Regions from separate parts of the Bacillus cihuensis genome, predicted to be linked through region 2. Evidence: riboswitches for the same ligand, from Rfam matches in the RefSeq annotation. Region 2 holds a riboswitch; each other region holds the start of a gene.
The links. A riboswitch is a leader RNA that binds a small molecule or an ion and turns the genes downstream of it on or off. The one in region 2 is predicted to bind cyclic di-GMP.

Region 1 (8,000 bases), on a different contig from region 2:
TTTGGAATGGTTATTAATTTTTTCCTCTATACTATTTTCGGTACGATTCACATAGAGAATTATTTTGTAAGAATCGGACTATTTATTTTCGGTGCGATACTAGCCGGTGGAACTACAGGCATTATTTTATCATTAGATATTATTCCTTTTCCTATTGAAAGTTTATGTTTACGAATAGCCGAATTAACAAAACGCTCTTTCTCTCAATACAGATATTGTGTCGATTTATTCTCCATTATTCTATCAATAACAATATCACTACTTTACAATTTACCAATCAATATTCGAGAAGGAACGATTATCAGCTTCTTCTTATTGTCCGGCATTATTTCTTATACACGATTGAAATTTGAAAACTATCAGCTGTAACCAAATACTCAACAAAAAGCATGACTAAAAAATAACCTCTTACGGATAAGAATCCAAAGAGGTTATTTTTATCAAACTTTAATATAAATTACGAACTTTATTCTAAATGATCAATCTTTTTTGTAAAACTACAAAGGCCGCCAATTGGCGGCCTTCTTAATGAACTAACGCACCCTATAGTTTAAGTACAACACTTCACAAACTTGCCTTTTCAACTTTATTTATTACAGGAATTTTGTCCCTTAGAAGAACATTAACAAAAATAGCGTCAAACCTGCTAGGCCTAACGCTATTACTATTCATTTAGTTCAAAACCTTTTAAATCCATTCTTTTCCGTTTTTGCGAATGAATTGAAGTTCCTTTTGATAATGTTCAAAATGTCCCTCATCAATCATTTTTTGAAACGCCGAATCTCCTTCTTCGGCTTTCCTTTGCATGGTTTTACATAATCCTTCTACTCGTAGCAACACCATCTCTAAAAAACCTTTTTCCATTCCCTCAATACCATACGATTCAAAAAATAATTTAACCCTTTGTTTTATACGGTCGGCATCCTTTAATGGTTCATAATAAACTGCCTCACCTGTTTCAGTATGATAAAGTCTACTTAAAGGAACGCAAGTGTAAAGAGTATAGGCTATATCCCAAAGTCTTGGACCAGGAGCAGCAAGATCAAAATCAATAATACCTACTGGCTTTTCGTGATTAAAAATAATGTTATAGATGGCAAAATCATTGTGACATAGCACTTCAAATGGCTGAGGGGTGTTATCGATTGGTCGCCAACTTTCTTCGATTGGAAAATCACTCACAGCATTATGATAGAGACGAAGCATTTTAGCTATCTCTTTTAAAGCATCATTTGACCACATATATTTTTTTAAAGGATAATTACCAGCTTCTCCTTCAATAAATGATAATATCTCTCTATCTTTTTCATCAACACCTAAAAACTTCGGTGCGTATTCAAAACCTTCACTTTCCAAATACTTAAATAACTTATGAATTTTAATGCCATTTGCCTTTAAGTCTCGTCGCACAGTGTCACCCGAGCGATATACGTTTGAGATATTTCCTCCTGTTAGCATTTCTTCCTTTTCGTACTGACTTGTCATTAAAATTCCCCCCATTTAGGGACGCTATGATTGTGCCAATAGAGATGTATTTTTACCCATAAATAAAAGCAGATATACAAAGGTATCTGCTTGGTAATGGGAATTTAATTGTCCACACCATGAATCCCTTGAATGATTTCAGATAGACAAATAAACGTATCCTTAAAATCAAGAACCGCCATCGTCTCTCTATTCAATTAACAAATCATTTCAAATTATTCCACATGTGTAATATAGATTCCCCTTTCTTTACATCTCCATTTTAGATATTACTAAATATTTCTAAAAAACAAAGAGAGTTTTATGTATTTATTAAACTATTCTGTCTATTACAACACCCCAAAAGAATACATCATTTCCTCTGAGTTCAATACCATTAAAAGTATCTTGTTCAAGTAAAATCAAAGTTATTGGTGATATTGAACTAGCTAATAAAGAAGTATGAATAAAAGTGAATTTGTTGCTATTATATCGCATGAGCTTAAATCACCCATAACTGCTGTGATGTTTAAGTTGGAAGCAGTCATCGAAAAGTAGGTCTGTCTCAAGATCATTTAGATATTTGAAAAAGTGCTACAAGATGATGGAGAGATTCAAGAACTAGTAATGGATATGGTGGAAATCGATCTAATGAAACACACTGTAATTGAATCTAAATTTTATAAGAATGGACTTATTGGATATCGTTAATGAAAGCACCTAAAGGCTGCAACATTACAATTAATCAAAGAATAATCTCTTCTTTAGTATGCCTTTTTAAGAGTATCATTACATATTTGAAATGGCTTCACTTGTTGTCCATGTAGCACTACTGAAAGCTCGGTAGTTCGTAACAGCAGCATGAAAATCGTTTTCACTAATCGTGGCAGTTGCATCGTAAACAACAGCTGTCTTGAAGCCATTTTCGATTAAATCTCTCATATGCGATTCAACACATACGTTTGATAATACCCCAGCCAAAATTACTTGTTCTTTTCTGCGTTGCCTTAGTTGATAGACCAGATCATTTGTCTGAGGACTGGCCACCTTGTGCGGTGTTGCAATGACGGATGTTTTATCCCAGATATACGGAGCTAAAGTTGGAACATAATCGGCTTCCGGAGTTGGAGGACTATATTGATTTAATTTCTGATAAACACGCAAACTAATCAACATCTCTTGTTCGTTCCCTGTAAACTGCCAATCATAGTCATGTGGATATAAAAAGTGCGGGGAAACAAAGAGCTGATAACCTTTACTACGGGCAGTGCTTAATAGTAGTTCCAAGTTAGCTAAAGTATTATTCTGTTTAATGTTAGCCTTTGTCAAATGATATCCTCTTCCGCCTGGAGACAAAAAGTCATTTTGAGGGTCAGTAATAACTATTGCAGTATTCGCGGGATTTGGTTTAAACATAGAATTTTCCCCACCTTTAATATGTTTTCACTTATCCATTATATGAACTACATTGATTAAAAATTCCTTAGGAAAATGAAATTTTGAAGTTAAGCTCCATTCCTCTAAAATCTTGCGCTCGCGCAAAGTGGTTATGTTTGGCTATATCTACTCCGATAATTAAGGTTTCAGAAGTAATTTGAGAGATTTTATGATTTTGGTTATAATTCATTGTAAGGCCTCCAATTAGATGTTTTGTCCATTTTAGCTGGCCAGCTCAGGACACATTCATCTTATCAAGAGGTCTTTTTTCGTTCAAATCTCATTTTCAGTTATTACAGGAATGCTGCTTCGTTACTTTAAGTACATTTCTTCACAAGCTCTTCTAATTATTAACATAGATACCCATTTTTCTTAAAAGGTATTGTTCAACAATCTGGCCCTATAACGGAAAAAAAGCGATCTTCTTTATTGAAGAATCGCGCCCGATTGTGGAATATCAAGATAATGATGATGATTGTTGCCTTTAGCTTGTAGAACTAACGCACCAGTTAGCTTAACATCAAAAAAATAAATCAGCCTCAATTATTTATTTTATTCATATTCCATAACCCAATATTTTTCTTCTGGTTTACCTTCTTCAACAACTTTCTTCCAACCATTATTTTCATAAAACTTCATCGCTTTTTGATTTTCAGATACACATTTCAATCTTAATGGTTTATTCATTTTTTCTATGGCGGCATTAACCAATTGACCACCAACACCTTTACCCGAGAAATCAGGGTGAACAAATAAGTTATGTATAAAATTATCTGGCAAGTACAAAGAAGCAAATCCAAGGATATGAGTATCTTCCTCTGCTAATATTATATACTCTCCTACAGTATGCTTATCAAAGTCTTCTAAAGTCATTTCTTCTATATCTGCCCAATGAAAACTTTTACGACGAGATTCTAGGTATATAAGTCTTAAATCAGGGTAATCTAATTCACTTGCTACTCTGATATTCATATTTTCACTCTCACTTTCTTTTATATAAATAATAATAACATAATTTTCATTCTATATAATATAGGTTTAAATCAAGGTTTTCCTTCTTACACTAAACTACTTCGTTAGTTTAAGTACATTTCTTCACAATCTACGCTTTACAATTTAACGCGCTATTCAACAATCTAGCGGAAATAGGGCTGTTCCTTATTACAGAAACGCGCCCGATTGCTGAAGACTAAAATTTCTGAACCAAGTTCCATCAGTGTAGTTCAGCAACTATTATCCAAATAAAAATTGGGTTGAGATGAATTGTAATTCAAACTCCACATTAGAGTATGAGAAGTAAGATACAATAGCTAACAATATCCATAACGTCTGAATTACGATTCCAACGATACTGCAAACAAATCCAGAGGTTGCCAATCCCCTTCCATTCTCGTTCGTTTTCTCAATTTCCCTTTTTCCCATTCTAGAAAATACAATTCCGATAATACCAAGTATTATTCCAATTATTGGTATTATAATGGAAAGAATCCCAAGGGTTAAAGAAGCCACCGATTTACTATTTGTTTGAGCTTTTTCAACCATTCATAAACACCTCCTAACATTGACATTGCTATACAACATGACCCAATTCATTAATATGGGCGCATATCTTGCTACATAATAGCTCCCTTTTATTGAATAGCTGCTCTTTATTGCCCATTAGAATCGGACTAGAAAAATTACATTGAAAAGAGTGTATTTATACAGTCTCTCACCATGTGTTTCCTTTTTTCGGTATATTCATTTTCGTAAGCATTAGTGTCTGTGTTAAAGTAACTACAACCTTGTTGAATTTCTCTGTTTTTTTCGTACTGGATGTATACATATTTTTCTTCCGGTTCATCTTTAAAGATGACACGGGCGCGCGTTCTTTTTATACCTGTATCTTTCTTCATTGAATAGAATGTTTTAACTTCTAACAATTCATCGGAATTATATCCAAGCTTAAGAAGGTGTTTTTTTGTTGCATTTTCCATTAATAAGGAGCGACTAGGATTACCATAAAATATATCATAAACGAGAAAAGGCCCTCCTATAATAACTCCGATGAATAATAAAAGAATCAAACGTTTAGTTTTTTTCAAAATTCCCCCGCCTTTTTTAGAACTTTAAAAAATAACGCTTTTATCATCCATTATTCATTAATGAATCCATTGTTATTTAGGATTTAACATAAATATCCAATTATATCAGAAATTATTATTCTATTAAATGGCCCTATAATGGAAATAGCGCTGTTCCCTATTACAAAAAAGCACCCTATAATTGAAAAGTGGATTTTTATACTAATACGGGGATGATATTAGTTTAATTTTGTAGGTGTTTTTGGTAATCCACGATAAGCTGATCTAATTTTTGACTGCAATTAATGGTGTCGTGGCTATTTAAGCCTGTTTCCTTTGCAATCAGGATTAATTCCTTTTTCAATTCATTGATCCTGTTTTCTAAATCGTCCATTTCTGTAAGTACCATTCAACAAGGTATCCTCCTAAAATATGTACGTTATTTTAGGCAACTCAGCCATCATAGTTAAAACTTTAGATCTGTAGTTTTGCGTCCTTATTTTTCAATAAGTTTGCCTTTTCTCGTTATATATTACTGTATTTAGATTCCGAAATTTGTCGCATTTTGTTGTTGCTATCAGAATAATTGTCAAGAGGGTGGATTCATGGATCTTTACCAATATTTCCCTTAGTTTCAATGCAACTTTCCCAATTCGTGAGGTAAGTACCCTTTCTTTGAAGAAATGATATGTGACGCCCTACTGAAAGCCTCTTCAAATTCCACCTCCATTCCCTCTTTTACTTGTAACATTGCGCCTTCAAGAATCATTGTAAAACCTCCCGTTTTTCTATTTGCATCACCGATCAGTATTCCAAATAACTAGCCCTATAACGGAATATTAGATGATCTTCTATTGGTCATAAATTCATATTCTAAAATGCTCATTTCCCATAAACTCCAGTATTCATCACCGTTTTTTCTAGAGTCTCTATGTAATCCTTCTTTTGTAAAACCAGCCTTTTCATAACAAGCAATTGCAGATACATTGAAATCAAACACACCAAGACTAACTCTATGTAAATTAAGATCTTCAAATGCTACTTTGAGAATTTCTTTCATCATTTGCTGACCAATTCCTTTTCCTCTTACATTTTTATCACCTACCAAGACTTTTCCAACTCTTGCAGACTTATTTTTTCGATCAATTTTCTCCAAAGAGATATGATCAATAACACTACCGGTTTCTTTACCTTATATACTAAGGTATCCAAGTTATCTCTATTGGCATTCTCAATATACTTTTCTAATTGATTCTCTGATAAGGGATATTGGAATGCAGGCCCACCCCAATGAGTAAGAATTGAGGTGAATTGACCCACTTGATAAGTTGTTTAAATCCGTGCGTTCAAAATACTTTAATTCAATCATTAAAACATTTCTCCTCTATGTTTTTTTCTTTATTCAATTTTATTATGTGACCTATTTCTTCCTCAACAAAATGGCCCTATAATGAAAAAAGCGATCCTCTTTATTGAAGAATCGCGCCCGTTTGTAGGCTGTTGATTACCACTTTTTCTAGTATACATATACATAAAGGTTAAAGGTGCTTTCTATTTTTTTCGATGATACTTAATATAAGCGCAAGTTAGTTCAACACCAAACTACTTATAACTAAACAGCTGCTCTTTTCTCTCTTGTTTTGTTGGCAAATAGTTTTTCATTAAGAGTTGGCATAATCATACCATCAATCCCATATTTTCCTGCATTCACAGCAGAAACGAGAATAAACATAGATAATAAAACAAGTTGTGGATTGGTACTTGTCGTACCGCTAAACAGATAAGAGTAGTTCATAATCAGTCCAAATAATACTGCTATTTTAGTGAAACAACCCACCAATAAACCTATTCCCACTAGTAATTCTCCCCAAGGTACTAAAGTATTGAATATCTCTACATTAGGAATGGCTACGTTTTCTAGAAAAACAACCCACCAACCCTGAACAGCCGGGTGTTCTCCTGTTGCTTTAGCTAACGCACCCTGTAAGAAACCAGAAGCATCAAAATGTCCGCTTGCTATCTTCCCCCAACCAGCCATAATCCACGTATATCCGAGATATACACGTAGCACAGCTAAAAGTATAGAGATCTTTTTATTTTCTCTTAGAAAATCAATAAACATACTTTTCCTCCTAAATATTAAAAATTAATCACTAATTGATATAATACTATAAACGATAACGATTATCATTATCGTTTATATGAAAAATATGTAACAGATATGTTACAAAAACCTCCTGTTGCAATAAGAGGTAACAATTAAAGATATATAGAAAGAGATGAATAGTTTATACAACTTTTTTAACTCCTCTTGGGCATCTAGGGGAATCAACTTGTCACAATTTATTTTTTATGTAGGATTGAATTATATGTAACCTTAATTCAATAAAATGGCCCTATAATGAAAAAAAGCGATCTTCTTTATAGAAGAACCTCGCCCGATTGTTGAAGATCGTTATTAAAGTATAGTGCTCGTTAGTTTAATAGTTAAAGAATTAAACCGCTAAAAACCATTCCAATATTTATTACAAAATGAAATATTATTGCAGTGTATATACTATTGGTTTTTATTACGACAAAAGCATAAAAAAATCCAACAAAAGAAAAAAGTAAACTTATTATGAAAGGTATTCCAACAGCAAGATGTAGTAAACCAAAACCGATGCCTGTCATGATAATTGCACTTGTAGTGGAAACATACTTTTTCAAACTTGATAACATAAAACCACGCCATATAAGTTCTTCAAGAGTTGCGTTGATGATTGAAAACAATAAACAAAAGATTAACATTGATTTAATATAACTAAATTCTTGCTGGAGAATAAATGGGATGAATGATATACCAGATATAATTATTCCAATTAGTAGAAAGTAAGATAATTTTATGGAATGAAAAGGCATAACAATACGACTATTCAAATTAGGTTTATTGTTAAAGAACGATATTTTCTTCTTGTTAAAGAGGTGAACAACGCACAGTCCAACAACAATAATAAAAATTGAGCCTCTATTTAACAGAATCCTTAACTCTCTGGA
Region 2 (8,000 bases):
TGAAAGTAGCCAGTATTAAAGCATCTGAGCGTGTGGACTCTTCATACTTTCTAGAATCACTATCATCTACACCAATAAATAGAATGGATGTATTGTCTACCTCTGGATTGACCTTCGCTTCACGCTTAGATGAGAGGCCAATTGATTCAAAAGACTTATCAATGGCAGAAGCGGCTTTATTGTACAAGTACGCTCCATAGGCAGTGCCAGTGATAGTTAGTAATAAAAGCGGAACCAAGAACCATGCAACAAGTTTTTTGCGTTTCTTCTTGCGCCTTCTTTTGGTAACTCTGTACATGCGTTGGTTTGACATTTTTCTTTCTCCTTCATGGGCAGAATCCAGACTGATATATCTATGAAACTATACTCTACAACATTCTACATTTTTTTTACTGTTTCGTAAAATAAATATTATAGGTAGTAGAAAGCCGTTTTAGGAAATGGATTATTTATCTCGTTCGAGGTACAGCTGTTCCCCTTCTTCCATCCGACTTTGTCCATTAGTCAATTCTGTCATCCAAGCTGTAAAGGCATCCTTTCCAGACTTTTCTACATATGTTTCAATGATTACATTTTCAAGGTAATGTATTTCTTTTACTTCATAAATAGACGATCGCAGCTCATTTTCCAGTTTGCCAAGCCAGGTGTAATCGATATGAGTAGCCATTACCTGCATGAGCTTTCTTTCGACAATCCCAGTTGCGTCAATTCCTTCTGATGTTGACTTACTGTAGGCACGAATCAAGCCGCCTGCTCCCAGCTTGATGCCGCCAAAATATCGAGTAACAACGACTGTCGTATCTTTTAGACTCTTTTTTTTCAATACTTCAAGAATAGGGACGCCAGCTGTACCGCTTGGTTCACCATCGTCAAGTGCCTTTTGGATTTGATCATGCTCGCCAATTAAGTAGGCAGAACAGTTATGTGTAGCATCTTTGTGTAATTTTTTGATATGTTGAATGAAGGCCTGGGCTTCTTCTTCTGTTTCTGTACGGGCAATATGAGAAATGAAGCGGGACTTATCAATGATGATTTCATGTATGCCATTGCCTTTTACAGTTAGGTAGGATTGTAGCATAATAGCTCCTTTCTTTTTAAAAAATAGTAGTTTGATTTATAAAAAGATAATGTTTAATTTTTTTAAAAGAGTGTAAGGCTTTTCTTTATTATAAGGCTTTCGCCATATTGCTGCAATTTTCGATGGGCACGTGTTTGTACGATAGTATTAAGTATGTAGTTATTTTTTCTTAAAAGTCATACGATAGTAAGGTGTGTAAAGAAATTTTAATATTAGGCTGTTTTCTTCATGGTATAATAAGGTCTATTGTTCTATAACATTTTTCTGTACTAGATGATGAGATTATGCTTAAAAGAATATTTTGTTTGAAAAAGCAAGCTTGAAATTTCTAGAGGAAAAATTGGGACGTTTGAAGCTTAGGGCTACAAGGGATGTAATTATAATTCCTTATGCGGTAAACCTATTTTTAGGTATAATGGATTCATTCACCGTTTGCTTATACTGGCTAGAATGGCTTAGGATAATAATATAGAGTCGGAAAGTCAAACGGCATATATAGGATATGAATGAACAATGGCTAAAGGGCGAGTTACGTGCGATTTGTGCGACAATAGACCTTGGCAATTACTACTAAGAAGCGAATACTTTTATTCAATAAAGTGAAAATCCGTCAATTGGCGTTGATGTAAGAGATAAACCAACCAAAAGGCTGGATGTAATCGGAGGAATCTAAATGTCCTTGAAAAAAATGGATGTAAAAGCTTTGGACATGATAGTTGAAACGATGATCACGACTGTTGGAGACAGCAAAGTTGAAATATTTGAAATTAAAGAGCAATGCCTTCGTGATTTTGAAGAGATAACGAAGGAGCTTGAAGAAGTGAAAATCCGGGTTGCCATCGTGATCGAAGAATGCGATGTGCTCGAAAAAAAGGCTAAATTATCGAGAAAACGTCTTTCGGAAGTGAGCAAGTATTTCAATGATTTTTCTGAACAACAAGTTCGTGATGCTTATGAGGTTGCTCATAAGTTACAAGCGGATTTACAGATGAACAGTCAAATGGAGAAACAATTGCGGCTACGTAGGGATGATTTAGAAAGAAGGTTGCGTGGGCTTGAACAGACGATTGATCGAGCAGAGCATCTTGTTTCACAAATTTCGGTTGTTTTGAATTATTTAACGAGTGATTTGAAGCAAGTGGGTGCCGTGCTTGAGGATGCGAAACGCAAACAAGACTTTGGCTTGAAAATCATTGAGGCGCAGGAAGAAGAGCGCAAGAAGCTTTCTCGTGAAATTCATGATGGACCGGCACAAATGCTGGCAAATGTCATGATGCGGTCAGACTTAATTGACCGAATTTATCGCGAACGAGGCGGTGATGAAGCGATCATAGAAATTCGGAACTTGAAGGTAATGGTCAGAAATGCACTTTATGAGGTGCGCCGAATTATTTATGATTTACGTCCAATGGCACTCGATGATCTAGGGTTAATACCTACTTTAAGAAAATACCTGCAAACGACCGAAGATTACAACCATGGTATAAACATGACATTTATAAATTTAGGTGAGGAAAAAAGACTGCCGTCTGATATGGAAGTCGCGCTATTCCGTCTCGTGCAAGAATCCATTCAAAATGCGTTGAAGCATGCAAAACCGAAAAGCATCCAAGTCAAGCTTTCGATGACGAAAGAAATGGTCATTGTCATGGTGAAGGATGATGGTATTGGCTTTGATTCTGATGTTCAAAAAGCAGGATCATTTGGATTAATGGGGATGAGGGAACGTGTCGAGCTTCTTGAAGGCGAAATGATGATAGATTCCCATCAAGGTGTTGGAACACTCGTATCAATAAAAGTCCCACTTAAATAAATGATTAGATAGAAAAAATTTGGTAATGGTACAAAGACAAGGGGGAAGCACGATTGAAAACAAGTATTATTATTATAGACGACCATCAGCTTTTTCGTGAAGGTGTAAAAAAAATTCTAGAATTTGAACCTGCATTTGATGTAGTTGCAGAAGGGGACGACGGTTGTGAGGCGATGAATTTAGTAGAAACTCACCGTCCTGATGTAGTCATCATGGATATTAATATGCCACAACTAAATGGTGTGGAGGCAACTAGATTACTCATTGAGCGTTTCCCAGATATGAAGATTATCATTCTATCGATTCATGATGATGAGAACTATGTAACCCATGCACTGCAGACTGGGGCACAAGGTTATTTATTAAAAGAAATGGACGCAGATGCGCTAGTAGAAGCTGTAAAAGTAGTGGCAGACGGCGGATCGTACCTGCATCCGAAAGTTACCCACAATCTAGTAAAAGAGTATCGTCGAATTGCTATTGAACAAATGGAAGAAAGAGAATCTTCTTTATATATACCTGAAATCAGAAAACCGCTTCATTTATTAACGCGTCGGGAATGTGAAGTGCTTCAGCTTTTAGCAGATGGTCAAAGTAACCGTGGAATCGGTGAAACGCTGTTCATCAGTGAAAAAACTGTAAAAAACCACGTCAGCAATATTTTGCAAAAAATGAATGTCAATGACCGTACGCAAGCTGTTATTTCAGCAATTAAAAACGGTTGGGTTGAAGTAAAATAAATAAATGATTGGATGTCCACAGCTGAAATGTTGGAGGAAGCCAACGAAAATCGTCTAGCTTGATCGATGTTACAACGATTAAGGCTGGGCGATTTTTATTTGAAGGACATGGGGCGGGTCTTCGCGATTTAATAATATAGCCAATCTACTTAACGGTTATACTAATATTATTGAAAAGCTGTCCAAAATCTGGCTTCGCACCGCCACCATTGTGATTAGGTGAGTGTAGCGTGTTATAATGATTGATCTTCATGTGAAAGGTGACGTAATAACCTTGTAGGAGTTTTGCATGCAATGGATTCAGAAGGAAACTATACGTATAATCGAGTTCCTGTGATCCAAAATTCAAGTACTACGCTCTGGAATAAAGGTCTCGCGATTCGAGATCTGGCTTTCACGCGACGTGAATGAGGTCTTGCGATCCAAATCCAAGGGCTCCTTTCCGACTTTCTATTAAAAGTACCGCAAGATTTATGATGCAAATAGAGGGATTTTCAGATAAAATGGTGATTATGTTTAAATGAGAATAATGAAATAAGGATGGTAGTGTTTTATGAAAACGGCAGTTGTTACGGATAGTACGGCCTATATTCCGGAACATATACGTAAACAATTTCATATACATATGGTTCCGCTTCAAGTTGTGATCGGCAATGAGACATATCGGGAAGAAATTGATATAACAGCGGATAAATTTTACGATGTGGTTAAAACACAGGATAAGCTTCCGACAACTTCTCAGCCGCCAACAGGTTTATTTGTCGAGAAGTATGAGGAATTAGCGCAAGAGTATGAGGCAGTTGTGAGTATCCATTTATCAAGTGGGATTAGTGGGACGTATCAAGGGGCGGTTAGTGCAGGAGAGATGGTTGAAAGTCTAGATGTGCACGGCTTTGATTCGGAAATCAGCTGTTATGTTCAAGCTTTCTTTGTTCTTGAAGCAGCGAAGATGGCCTTAGATGGAAAAGGGCCAGACGATATTCTTGCTCGATTGAACGTCATCAAGCAATCCGTACGTGCCTATTTTATGGTGGATGACTTGGCACATTTGCAGCGTGGCGGACGTTTGAGCAGTGCCCAGGCGTTGATTGGCAGCCTCCTTCAAGTCAAACCAATCCTCCATTTTGTAGACAAAGTGATCGTTCCTTTTGAAAAAATCCGTACCCGGAAAAAAGCGATGAAACGAATTGCTGATCTACTCGGTCAAGATGTGGCTCAAGGCGGCACGTATAAAGCAGTCATTATCCATGCAAAACGAGAAGCAGAAGCGAAAGAATGGCAAAAAGAACTCAAAACACAATATCCGAATGTTGAATTCGATATCAGCTATTTCGGACCAGTTATTGGCACACATCTTGGCGAAGGCTCCATGGCGATGGGCTGGTACAAGGTTTAAGAACGTCTGACCTCTGTTGGGGTGGGCGTTTTTTTGTTAGTTTAGTTAGGACTTTAGTATGTGATCCATTATCTATGACGAACCGAAAAGACTTGCTTTGGCGCGTAAATCAGGAATCCGGCACGAAAAGAGCTCGCTCCGGCACGCAAATTTCAAATCCGGCACGAAAAGTGCTTATTCCGGCACGCAATTTGGAAATGTGGCACGTAAATTTCTGTTTCCAGCATCTCGGGCACAGGCCGCCCTAGTTTTTACGTGAAATAAGCTCGATTTGGGTCTTCGAGTAATCGAATGAATACGTAGTCGATTAATTCTTGATATTTTTAGAGTTGTATCGGATCGCGCTATTACATTTTACCTAGTACGAAAGAATCGGATAGAAATCTATTATTTTAATAGTGGTCATGGTATAATTTCGAAGCATCAATCAATATGGAAGATTAAACTTATCTTTCTAGAAAATAGCAAACTTCATCGAAAGGGGAGGACGCAAAGCCATGGGTCTAAAGTCACTTGTGTACAAGGATCGCCAGGTTGCCGAGAGGATAGGTAAAATGTACTGAATGTTTATAGCATTTTTGATCCTAAATGTGTGCAGGTGTAACTGGACTCTTTCTTTTTATAGTTTAAGCAAAAAATATTTGAAGATTAGGAAAAAGGAGTAGGAATGATGGGTTTACGTAATGCTGCAATTGGTAGGAAACTGTTCGTACTAATACTTAGTTCTTTCATCATCTTTGGTGTAATCGGTGGAACTGGATACTACTATATGAATCAAATGAATAAAAAATCAGATCAAATGTACTGGGATGCTTTGCTTCCGGTAAAATGGCAAGGTCAAATTCGCATAAACACACGGGCGATCGATAATAGTACACTTGAGATGTTGCTTACATCTGATATAAAAAAGAAACAGGATTTAAAAGAACAAATTGACGCGCTAAAGAAGGACAATGAAACGTTGATACAGGCGTTAGATAAAAGTCTGATATCTGAATCTGAGGTGGAACATCTATCTCAATTTAAGAAAGAGTATCAGAAATATGTAAATGCGGTTGAAGACGTATACAATGTTGTACTGTCAGGCGATAAAGATTTTTTAGGCTATGCTAAATATCAGCAGGAGGTACAGCCAGCACGAGAAAAATCCAATTCATTACTGAATGAAATAGGCGAATATTTTGAGAGTTATGCGGACGAATTAGGTAAAAGTATTACAGAGAGCAGTCATGACAGTAATAATATCGTTATTAGCATGATTCTTCTGTTTATTGTGATAAAAGGTGTACTTGGATTTATTATAACGCGGATGATTACCAATCCGATTAAAGAAATTGAAACACTAATGGGAAATGCGCAAAATGGGGATTTAACCGTTGCGGGGAGTTATCAATCCAAAGATGAAATTGGTCGGTTGACTCATTCTTTTAATAATATGATGGTAAAGTTGCGCGAGTTGATGGCACAAGTAAACATAACTTCTGAACAAGTAGCCGCTGCCTCTGAGGAATTAACGGCAAGTTCAGAAGAGTCGAGTAAAGCAAGTGAACAAATTGCCAATACCATTCAAGAAGTGGCACATGGAGCAGATCAGCAGGTGAAAAACACTGAGGAAAGTTCAAAGGTTGTAAAAGAAATGGCGCTAAGTATTCAACAGATTGCTTCCCATGCTCATAATATATCTGCCAATTCGGTAGAAACATCACAAAAAGCGCTGGAAGGGAACGAAGCAATTCAAACGACAATTGAACAAATGAATTCGATTCATTTGACCGTTACGCAATTATCACAAATTGTCAAAGGGCTAGGTGAACGGTCAAAAGAGATTGGCAACATTATTGAAGCAATTACAAGCATTGCCTCGCAGACAAATTTACTCGCATTAAATGCGGCAATCGAGTCGGCAAGAGCAGGAGAACATGGCAGAGGGTTTGCTGTAGTAGCGGATGAAGTACGTAAATTAGCAGAACAGTCCGCTGAATCGGCTCAGAATATTTCCGAACTCATCACATTAATACAAGATGAGACAAATCTTGCTGTTCAATCGATGGACCAAACAACTAGTGAAGTGACCGGCGGAATTAGTGTAGTAAATAAAGCTGGGGAATCTTTTGCGCAAATTCGTTATTCTGTCGATGAAATATCTGCCCAGCTCCAGGAAGTGTCTGCTGCTTCCCAACAGCTTTCAGCGGGATCTGAACAAGTCTTACAATCCGAAAAACGATTAGCAGAAATTGCCGAAGCAGCTGCTTCAGGAACACAAAATGTAGCGGCGGCAACAGAGGAACAACTGGCATCAATGGAAGAAATCTCATCATCCGCTGCCACACTCTCTCATATGGCTGAAGAATTACAAGAGCAAATTGGCAGATTTAAAGTGTAATAAGAACTTTCAAGAAGGGTCTGACCCCATACGCTATATATTGTTTATTGTGTCATGTTCACGTCTTAAACGGTATTTAGTAGTTGCGGGGTCTGACCCTTTCATTATGGAAAGCTACGATCTTGTTGTTGTATAAGAAATCATTTAGGTCAAAAGTGTGGTATTATTAACAAATAAAAACATAAAAGGTAGAATCTATTTTTTGTAATCATAGTTGTGATTTATCTTTTTTTTATGGAAATCGTAAGTCCACCTATTTATAGAAATCATTCATCAAATTTAAATGAGAGGGATTATTGAGATGAATAAGTCTTTTCAGGGGGAAACTAAGGAAAAAAGAATGAATGAAATGACCAGAGAAGAAGACTTTCATTCTCTAATTATCGATCACCTGAACGCTGTTATCAAATTGGATGTCAGTGGGAATCTCTTAAACTGTAACAAAGCATTTGCACAACAGTTTGGTTATACGGAACAAGACTTCAATGAATCATTTATAGAGTCGTTTATTCAAGATTATACATATGAACAAAAAAAGTATGTTGAAGATGCTTTTTTAGGGAAAACAAATCGGTTTAATGCTTTAGTTG
Region 3 (8,000 bases), on a different contig from region 2:
TTGTACAAGATAAACCGATAATGGAGCGACAGCTGTAGCTGTAGGCGCTCCTTTATTACTATCACCCTTAATACTTGCACTAGGTTCCATCGGTTCGACAGGGACAGTAGCAACCTCTTTATCAGCCGTAATTGTCTTCAACACAATCAAACCTAAACCCGAACCGACAATCACAGCAAAAAGAATAGCGAAAAAGGGAATTTTAAATGAAAATCCCGATTTATTCCCTGGATTTTTTCGTTTACCGCCAAATGCAAGGATTATTGGATTTTTCTTTTTCGTAGAAGCCGGTGGTTGATAAAATATGCCCTCGTCTTTTGGAAATACCCAATCGAAGCTTTCATCCTCGGACTCGATTGCTGCTGAAGCTTGGTTTTTAGCCACTTTAACGCTATTGCTACTATCATCTTCAACTAAGGGCTTTTCCTCGCCATTAATTTTTATGGTGATTCCTTTTTTATTTTCTGGGTTGTCCATTTTTTCGCCCCCCACGCACATTTTTTTCCATCCTAACATAGGAGCAAAAAAAAATAACAAGACTTTTGTCGTCTTGTTATTAATAGCTTTCGTCAATTTTTGCCATCAACTGGAACAGGTATTTCAATCTTTGTATTCGCTTCAAGTTGTTGCAAATGATTCCAATCTTTTATCACTTTTTCACCGGATCTGCTATTATAATACAAAATAGCAAGTTGAAAGAGAGTATCCCCTGGTTTCACTTTATAGGTGTACACTTTATACGTTGTTTGATTCCGTTTTACAATCTTCCAATCGGCACCCGTTTCTTTCTCCGTTTCGACTTTCTTCTTTGGTAGTTGAAGTAGATTCGTTTCAAATAATGGGTTTATTTTATTTGCTGGTTTTGGCTCCTCATATTTGGGCAGCTGGGTTTTAAGTTCTTCTAGTTTAGGATAATAATAGGTAGAAACAGTTAAGTTAAAAGTCAGTGTTTCAGCTGTGTTCATGAACCGATTACTTTCTTTTATTCCGGTATATTGAAGACTCTCTACTTTTGTAAGGCGCTCTAAATCCTCAAGGCCTTTCACAAATGATTCCAATTCAAGATATGTTGGTGATTCAACCGTAATAACCGCTGTTAATTTCTTTACACCTTCAGGTAGCGATTTTGCATTTGATGCGTCTTCAGCTATCTCAAAATGTCCAGCTTCGAATTCATCTACCGAATCTCCTTGTTGTTTGGAATCGGCAAATACTAGATTCGTAATTAAACTACCGGATGCTACTTCAACTTCTTCAAGCATTATAATAAATTGATCGACTAGTTCACTTACCGGAAGTTTCCTTTGTAAAGCTGTCGTATTAATCGAAACACTTTTCTTCTCTTTTTGATCTAGTTTTTCTAGCTCATCTTTTTCCTTCGCAATCGATTGGGTATGAATGGAAATTTTTTCTTGTAATGGTTTATATTCAAGAAAATACGCTCCACATACAGCACTTATAAAAACAAGCAATAAAAGTGTGAGAATGAAGGACAGGACTTTTCGGGAAAGCATTATCGTCCCACCTCCCCTTGCATCTCTGTTTGAATAACTGACTTGTCCACTGTTATTTCATATTGTGCATTGTATCGAGGAAGGACAGGTTCCGTCGTATGATCGTCCTCAAGCTTCTCAGTTGAAAGAGTTAATAGTTTAGCGCCTGAAAAAAGTTTTGAGTTTATTAGACTTTTTAAAAAATAAGCAGCTTGCCTTGAAGAATCGAATTGAACCGTGAGCTGAACCATTCCATCTTCCTTATAAGTAAAATCTCCGATAAACCCCCGCTCGGGTAATAACGAAGATACAGTTCTCATGATGATAAATGTTGAACTTTGATGATCTTCAACCCACTGAATCGCCGTTTCCAAATCACGAACAGATTCGGATTCAGCACTCTGAGATTGTTCGTATTCCTTCGCCATTTTTAATTCCTTATTCAAGGCTAACTCTTTTTCTAGTTGTACCAATTGTGCCTTCTTTTCTTGATAAGTAGCCATGAAGAAGAAGCCACTAACCAATAACATGATAGCGATCAACAGAATCAATAGCCCAACAGTATGTCGATTTTTTTCTTTTTTAGGTAATAAATTAATATCTACGAGCATGTCAAACACCTACTTTAACGCTAGTCCAATACATTCAGCATATACAGGAGGGATGTTCCTGCCTTTTTTTGTTTGAAATAGCGGTTCAAGCAGCGGCTGAACAGATACTTCAATTGCAGTATGTATATCTTTATAAAAAGTTTCCATACAAGGATGATCTCCTGACAAAACGATCTTGGCTATATGATGTTTTCCTTTAGTGAGATTGAATCGGTAATAGGATAGGAAACGTTCAATTTCCATCGTAATATCCTGAGATTGACTTGTTAATTCGTCTACAACACCCATCCAAGCATAAAAATCAGAGCCGCTTCGGCTTTTAGAAAGTTCATAGTGTTCCTCATGAAATTCCAACGGATAGTGGCGCGAAAAAACAGGCTTATGTTCATAAAAAACAGATAAAACAAACGCATCTAAACCAATTTGCACGAATAAAACATGCTCATCCTGCTTGGCAAGGCCTAGATGATAATACATTCGATAAAGCGACAGCATGGAAAGATCGGCGATATCTGGTTTTAACGATGCGCCCTTTAATAATTCGGTCCATTCATTCAATACGGTTTCTCTAGAAGCAAATAACAACACGTCTCGGTTTTCAGCCGTTTGCTCTAAAGGCACTGCTTCAATTAAAGGATCTGAAAAAGGCAAATGGATGCTATGGCCCAATTCCATATATAAATAACCATTCAGTACATGATCTGGAACATCATTCGGAACATGTATAGTCCTAACGATTACTGTTGAATCAGGTACACAAAAAGAGACTTTTTTCCCTTTAAGCTTCCACTGATCAACCATTTCTTCCACAATCAGCTCAAGCGTTTCACGATCTTTTATTTGCCCTTCAACGATCACACCGTCTGGCAGACTCTTTTGCCCATAAGCTAGTAGGTTGTGCTTTTTTCCAGATTCCACAAAACGAATATACCGATCTTTAATAGATAGATGAACTCGATGCTTTCGGTTCAATATGTTCACGACAATCACCTGCTTATTCAAACATAGTAAAGTAATAGCTTAATATTTCGGCTCCATAGAAGTAGGAAAGCAAGGCACCAATCGCAATAAACGGACCAAATGGAATCGGCTGCCGTTTCTTATATTTCCCTCGAATCATGCCAGCTACCCCATACAGTGCTCCTAAAAAAGTTGCCAAAGCGAATGTCAGGATGGTCAGCCTTAAGCCGAGCACCAGCCCTAATACGAAAAATAGTTTAACATCTCCCCCGCCCATGCCACCTTTACTAATGACAGCAATGAAAAAAAGCAACCCGAAGCCAACTACCGCTCCGACAAACATATCCCACCACGGATCTAATGGTACGACTAATCGGGCAACTAAAACAATAGGTACAAAAAACAACAGCACTTTATTAGGAATAATCATATACACAATATCAGATACAAAGATAATGACTAACAACGAAATAAAAAGGAGGGCGATTACGAATTCTCCAGTCAAACCAAACTCGTAAAAAGCAAGCATAAACAATAAACCCGTTGAAAGCTCAATCAGTGGATAGAGCGGCGGTATTTTCGAATGACAGTTCCGGCATTTTCCTCTTAAAAAAACATAAGACAATACAGGCACGAGATCGGTAGCTGTCAAGGTTCTTTTGCAAGCTGGACATTGTGACCTTGGTCGGACGACTGATTGATTTTCCGGGATTCGCAGTCCAACGACATTGTAAAAAGAACCGAGAACTAAGCCTATAATACCTATATAGCTGTAAAAAAATAATGTCATGGATTTCTCCTTTATATTGGAGTTGGTTTCTCTTCTATTGGATGTAGTGTTTTTTTACGTCATGTTGTTTCTTTTATTATACAGGAAGTTGGATTGAATTGGAGATGATTATTTGGTGAAGATTAAATAGATAGGCCCTGTTAAACTTGCCTGATGATTTCCGCTTCAGGCGTTCACTTTCCGCGGGCGGTCCGGGAGTCTCCTCGGCGCTCTGCGACTGTGGGGTCTCCCTTTGACTCGCTTTTCCCGCAGGAGTCTTACGCCTCCGTTCCAATCAACAAAGTGCTAAGATCAACAATGACCTTTAACATAGCCAATAGATAAAAAAAACACTCCTGTGAAAAGGAGTGGTAAATATAGGTAACTAAACAATCAATTACTTCAGGTTGTAGTACTCGGTGTTGGAGCAACAACTGACTCTCTATTTAATTCAGATGCTTTCTTATTAGTTATACTTCTCTTTGAACCTATTAGTGTAACAGTGTATTCATATTTCCCATTCGTTTCTGTTATCTTAACTTGTGCAGTAGAATAAAGTTTCCCTTTATCATCAGGATCCGTAAGCTCAGCAAGGTAACCCGCTTTCTCTAGCTGTTCGTATGTTAAAGTTACCGGCCGGTTTTTCACAATATCATCATTCGCTGCAACCGCTAATTTCGCAGATGATATCAGTTGCTGTGCATTGGCAATATGTGCATCCTTTTTGCTGTTATCAATAATGTTGCCGATACTCGGTACTGCAATAGCAGCGATGATTCCTAAAATTACGATTACGGCCAAAAGTTCTACTAGCGTTAATCCTTTTTGGTTATTCATAAGGGCTTTTACTCGTTTCATCATGTACCTTCACTCCTCATTTGATTTTTTATGTAGTCTAGCGACGGGTGTACAACCTAAAAACCCGCCACGTTTATACTTAAATTCCAAAAATTGGATTTAAGCATAAATTAATTGGCGGGTTGCACTACTCACTCCTGATCATTTAAGTGCCCAGATAAAAATGATCCATCACAGTTTCCAATCCATTGATATATTGCTAGTATATAAGAAAAATTGACCAGCTGACAACTAGTTTTTCCACTAAATTGAACATATTTATTGGATTTTGTTAAATATAGTGAACATCGGAATGGCAATGGCTGCCACAATACCTCCAACAACGACTGCTAGAAAGATAATGAGAAATGGTTCTATTAGAGATTTCATTTGATTCGTAGCATGGTCGACTTCCATTTCGTAAAAATCAGCCACGCGATCTAGCATGACATCTAAAGTACCAGATTTTTCGCCGACTGCAATCATCTGTGTGACCATCGGAGGAAATGCCCAGTGTTTTTCCATCGGTATGGCCATGGACTCGCCTTTTTCAATGGAATGTCGCGACTGTTTCATAACCCTTATCAATACTTCATTTCCTAAAATCTTTTCCACCATTGTTAACGATTGAAGGATCGGTACAGAGCTCTTGATTAGCGAGCTTAAAGTTCTTGTCATTCTTGCAATCTCTGCTTTTTGAAGCAGCTGTCCAAAAATCGGCAAACGTAAAAGCCCATAATCCAGATAATATTTCGTGTCGTTCTTCGACTTTAGAGAACGAATAAGGATATATAAGCTAACCGCTACTAAAAGAAAAACCCACCAAAAACGTTCAAAAAATCCACTCAGATTGAGAACCAACTTTGTAAAGAAAGGCAGTTCACTGCCAAATGAAAGAAACATATTGGCGAAAGTTGGTACGACTTTCGCTAACATAAAAATGATAATAACAATACTTAAACAGCCAACCGTTACTGGGTACATCAACGCCGATTGTACTTTTTGCCTTGTTTGATACTGTTTCTCAAAATAAATCGCCATTCTTTCTAGAACCTCTTCTAGATTTCCACCAGCTTCACCCGCTCGCATCATATTTATGAAGAGTGGTGGAAACACATTCCGTTGCTTTTCAGCCCCTTCGGAATAAGGGTTCCCTTCTTCTAAACTTAATACGATATTTTCCAATGTTTTCCTCAACAATTTACTTGATGTTTGTTCCGCCAAAATCTTTGTCGATTCTACAACACTGATGCCTGCTTTAATTAACGTTGAAAACTGATGTAGATACATAATAAAATCGCGATTTTTCACTTTCTTGCTACCTAAAGAGATTTCTTTATATAATATTCCCTTTAGTTCATCTATACTTGTCACGGCGATTCCTGTTTCCCTAAGCCCTTCAACTGCTTCTTTTCGTGTGTCCGCAGTCACTTTCCCTTGTTTCTTTCTCCCTGCCCGATCTCTTCCTTGATAGTGAAAAACCGGCATTATAGGATTCCTTCTTCTAAATAAGGGAGTGCGGAAAATGCATCAATTTTCCCTTCTTCAATTAATTGTTTAATCGACATTTCAATCGTTTGCATGCCAGCCGATTTACTAGTCTGCATCACACTTGCAATTTGATGGATTTTTTCATTCCGAATTAAATTTTTGACTGCAGCATTATTCACCATGATCTCGATAGCTGCCACCCTTCCTCTTCGATCTTTTGACGGCAATAAACGCTGTGAAATAATGGCTGATAAGACAGAGGCAAGCTGAACACGAACTTGCGGTTGCTGATTGGGTGGGAACACATCTATGATCCGATCAATTGTTGCGGGTGCATCCGTTGTATGTAAGGTCCCCAGTACTAAATGGCCTGTTTCCGCTGCGGTAATCGCTGTAGAAATCGTTTCCAAATCGCGCATTTCGCCGACTAAAATAATATCAGGATCCTGTCGCAAGCAAGCGCGCAGGCCGTTTGAGAAATTCTGTGTATCAAAACCGACTTCCCGTTGATCAATAATACTCAATTGATGTTTGTGTAAATACTCGATTGGATCTTCAAGCGTAATAATATGTTTCTTCATGTTTTTATTAATATAATCAATCATCGCCGCAAGCGTCGTTGATTTCCCACTTCCAGTCGGGCCTGTCACTAATACAAGCCCTTGCGTTTTTTCAGATATCGTTTGTAAAACGAGGGGCAGCTTTAATTGTTCTAAAGTTGGCACTTCTGTTGGTACAACTCGAATCGCAAGACTAATACAAGAACGTTGATGATAAGCATTGACCCGGAATCGTGAAACCCCTGGGATTCCGTATGAAAGATCTAGCTCGCCTTTTTCTTTAAACGTCTTCCACATCGATTCAGGAATCATCACTTTCGCCATTAATTCTGTGTCCGCTGGCTTAAGGACATCTTTTCCGTACTGTTTTAAATCGCCGTGAAGTCTCATAATCGGTGGTACACCTACAGTCAAATGAATATCAGAAGTACCTAAATCAAAAGCAGCTTTTAAAATATAATCCAATTTCTCTTTCACAAGTATGGCCTCCTAATCATGTCGAGCTACCCGCAGTACTTCTTCTATCGTTGTCATTCCTTGTTTTGCTTTTAGGAGCCCATCATCAATGAGGAAAATCATTCCATTCAAAACCAAATATTGCTTGATTTCACTAAGCGGTTTATTATTCATCATCATCGTTTGAATCGTATCATCGATATTCAAGACTTCATGAATCGCAATCCTTCCATGGTAGCCACTGTTTTGACAGCTTGGACATCCTTCGCCACGATATAAAGATTGCACAGGTATGCCACGTTTTTGAAATAAATTTCTTTCCATGGCAGATGGTGTGTATTCTATTTTACAATCCGGACAAACTTTGCGAACTAGTCTTTGAGCAATGACGCCAATTAAAGAAGAAACGACCAAATACGGTTCGACATCCATATCTAATAGTCTCGGAATCGTCGAAAGTGCACTGTTTGTATGTAAAGTACTTAATACAAGATGGCCCGTTAAGGACGCTCGGACGGCTATTTCTGCTGTTTCACGATCTCGAATTTCACCAATCATGACAATGTTTGGATCTTGTCTTAAAATGGACCGCAATCCACTGGCAAACGTAAGACCAATCGATGGATTTACTTGCACCTGATTAATGCCTTTCATTTGATATTCCACAGGATCTTCCACGGTTATAATATTGACCTGTTCTGTGTTCAAATGATTCAAAGCCGCATATAAAGTGGATGTTTTCCCTGAACCAGTTGGACCCGTAATTAGTATCATCCCTGAAGGCCGTTCAATCATCTTAACAAAAGCTTGTCCATTTACTTTA

Region 1: another riboswitch for cyclic di-GMP. It lies ahead of V179_RS27605 (aspartyl-phosphate phosphatase Spo0E family protein); the one in region 2 lies ahead of V179_RS0122820 (methyl-accepting chemotaxis protein).
Region 3: another riboswitch for cyclic di-GMP. It lies ahead of V179_RS0114435 (type II secretion system protein); the one in region 2 lies ahead of V179_RS0122820 (methyl-accepting chemotaxis protein).

Annotation. Positions count from the first base shown of each region.
Region 1 is NZ_KI632495.1:680,997-688,996, forward strand. Features, by position in the region: gene V179_RS0109170 (YczE/YyaS/YitT family protein) at 1-369, shown strand, start outside; gene V179_RS0109175 (phosphotransferase) at 688-1,485, opposite strand; gene V179_RS32400 (histidine kinase dimerization/phospho-acceptor domain-containing protein) at 1,927-2,022, shown strand; gene V179_RS0109180 (cysteine hydrolase) at 2,254-2,880, opposite strand; partial or broken gene V179_RS31300 (IS110 family transposase) at 2,954-3,091, opposite strand; gene V179_RS0109190 (GNAT family N-acetyltransferase) at 3,454-3,873, opposite strand; gene V179_RS27600 (DUF4190 domain-containing protein) at 4,135-4,443, opposite strand; gene V179_RS0109200 (DUF3139 domain-containing protein) at 4,581-4,985, opposite strand; gene V179_RS27605 (aspartyl-phosphate phosphatase Spo0E family protein) at 5,209-5,373, opposite strand; cyclic di-GMP riboswitch class I at 5,409-5,491, opposite strand; partial or broken gene V179_RS32010 (antibiotic biosynthesis monooxygenase family protein) at 5,589-5,733, opposite strand; partial or broken gene V179_RS27615 (GNAT family N-acetyltransferase) at 5,791-6,333, opposite strand; gene V179_RS0109220 (DoxX family protein) at 6,577-7,086, opposite strand; gene V179_RS32405 (CPBP family intramembrane glutamic endopeptidase) at 7,452-7,865, opposite strand.
Region 2 is NZ_KI632498.1:206,763-214,762, forward strand. Features, by position in the region: gene V179_RS0122790 (LCP family protein) at 1-313, opposite strand, end outside; gene V179_RS0122795 (YigZ family protein) at 446-1,078, opposite strand; gene V179_RS0122800 (sensor histidine kinase) at 1,752-2,891, shown strand; gene V179_RS0122805 (response regulator) at 2,945-3,631, shown strand; gene V179_RS0122815 (DegV family protein) at 4,185-5,027, shown strand; cyclic di-GMP riboswitch class I at 5,481-5,569, shown strand; gene V179_RS0122820 (methyl-accepting chemotaxis protein) at 5,698-7,410, shown strand; gene V179_RS28570 (sensor domain-containing protein) at 7,712-8,000, shown strand, end outside.
Region 3 is NZ_KI632495.1:1,793,715-1,801,714, forward strand. Features, by position in the region: gene V179_RS0114410 (SPOR domain-containing protein) at 1-477, opposite strand, end outside; gene V179_RS29165 (LysM peptidoglycan-binding domain-containing protein) at 570-1,514, opposite strand; gene V179_RS0114420 (hypothetical protein) at 1,514-2,104, opposite strand; gene pilM (type IV pilus biogenesis protein PilM) at 2,114-3,085, opposite strand; gene V179_RS0114430 (prepilin peptidase) at 3,099-3,854, opposite strand; gene V179_RS0114435 (type II secretion system protein) at 4,236-4,694, opposite strand; cyclic di-GMP riboswitch class II at 4,799-4,882, opposite strand; gene V179_RS0114440 (type II secretion system F family protein) at 4,950-6,158, opposite strand; gene V179_RS0114445 (type IV pilus twitching motility protein PilT) at 6,158-7,198, opposite strand; gene V179_RS0114450 (GspE/PulE family protein) at 7,211-8,000, opposite strand, start outside.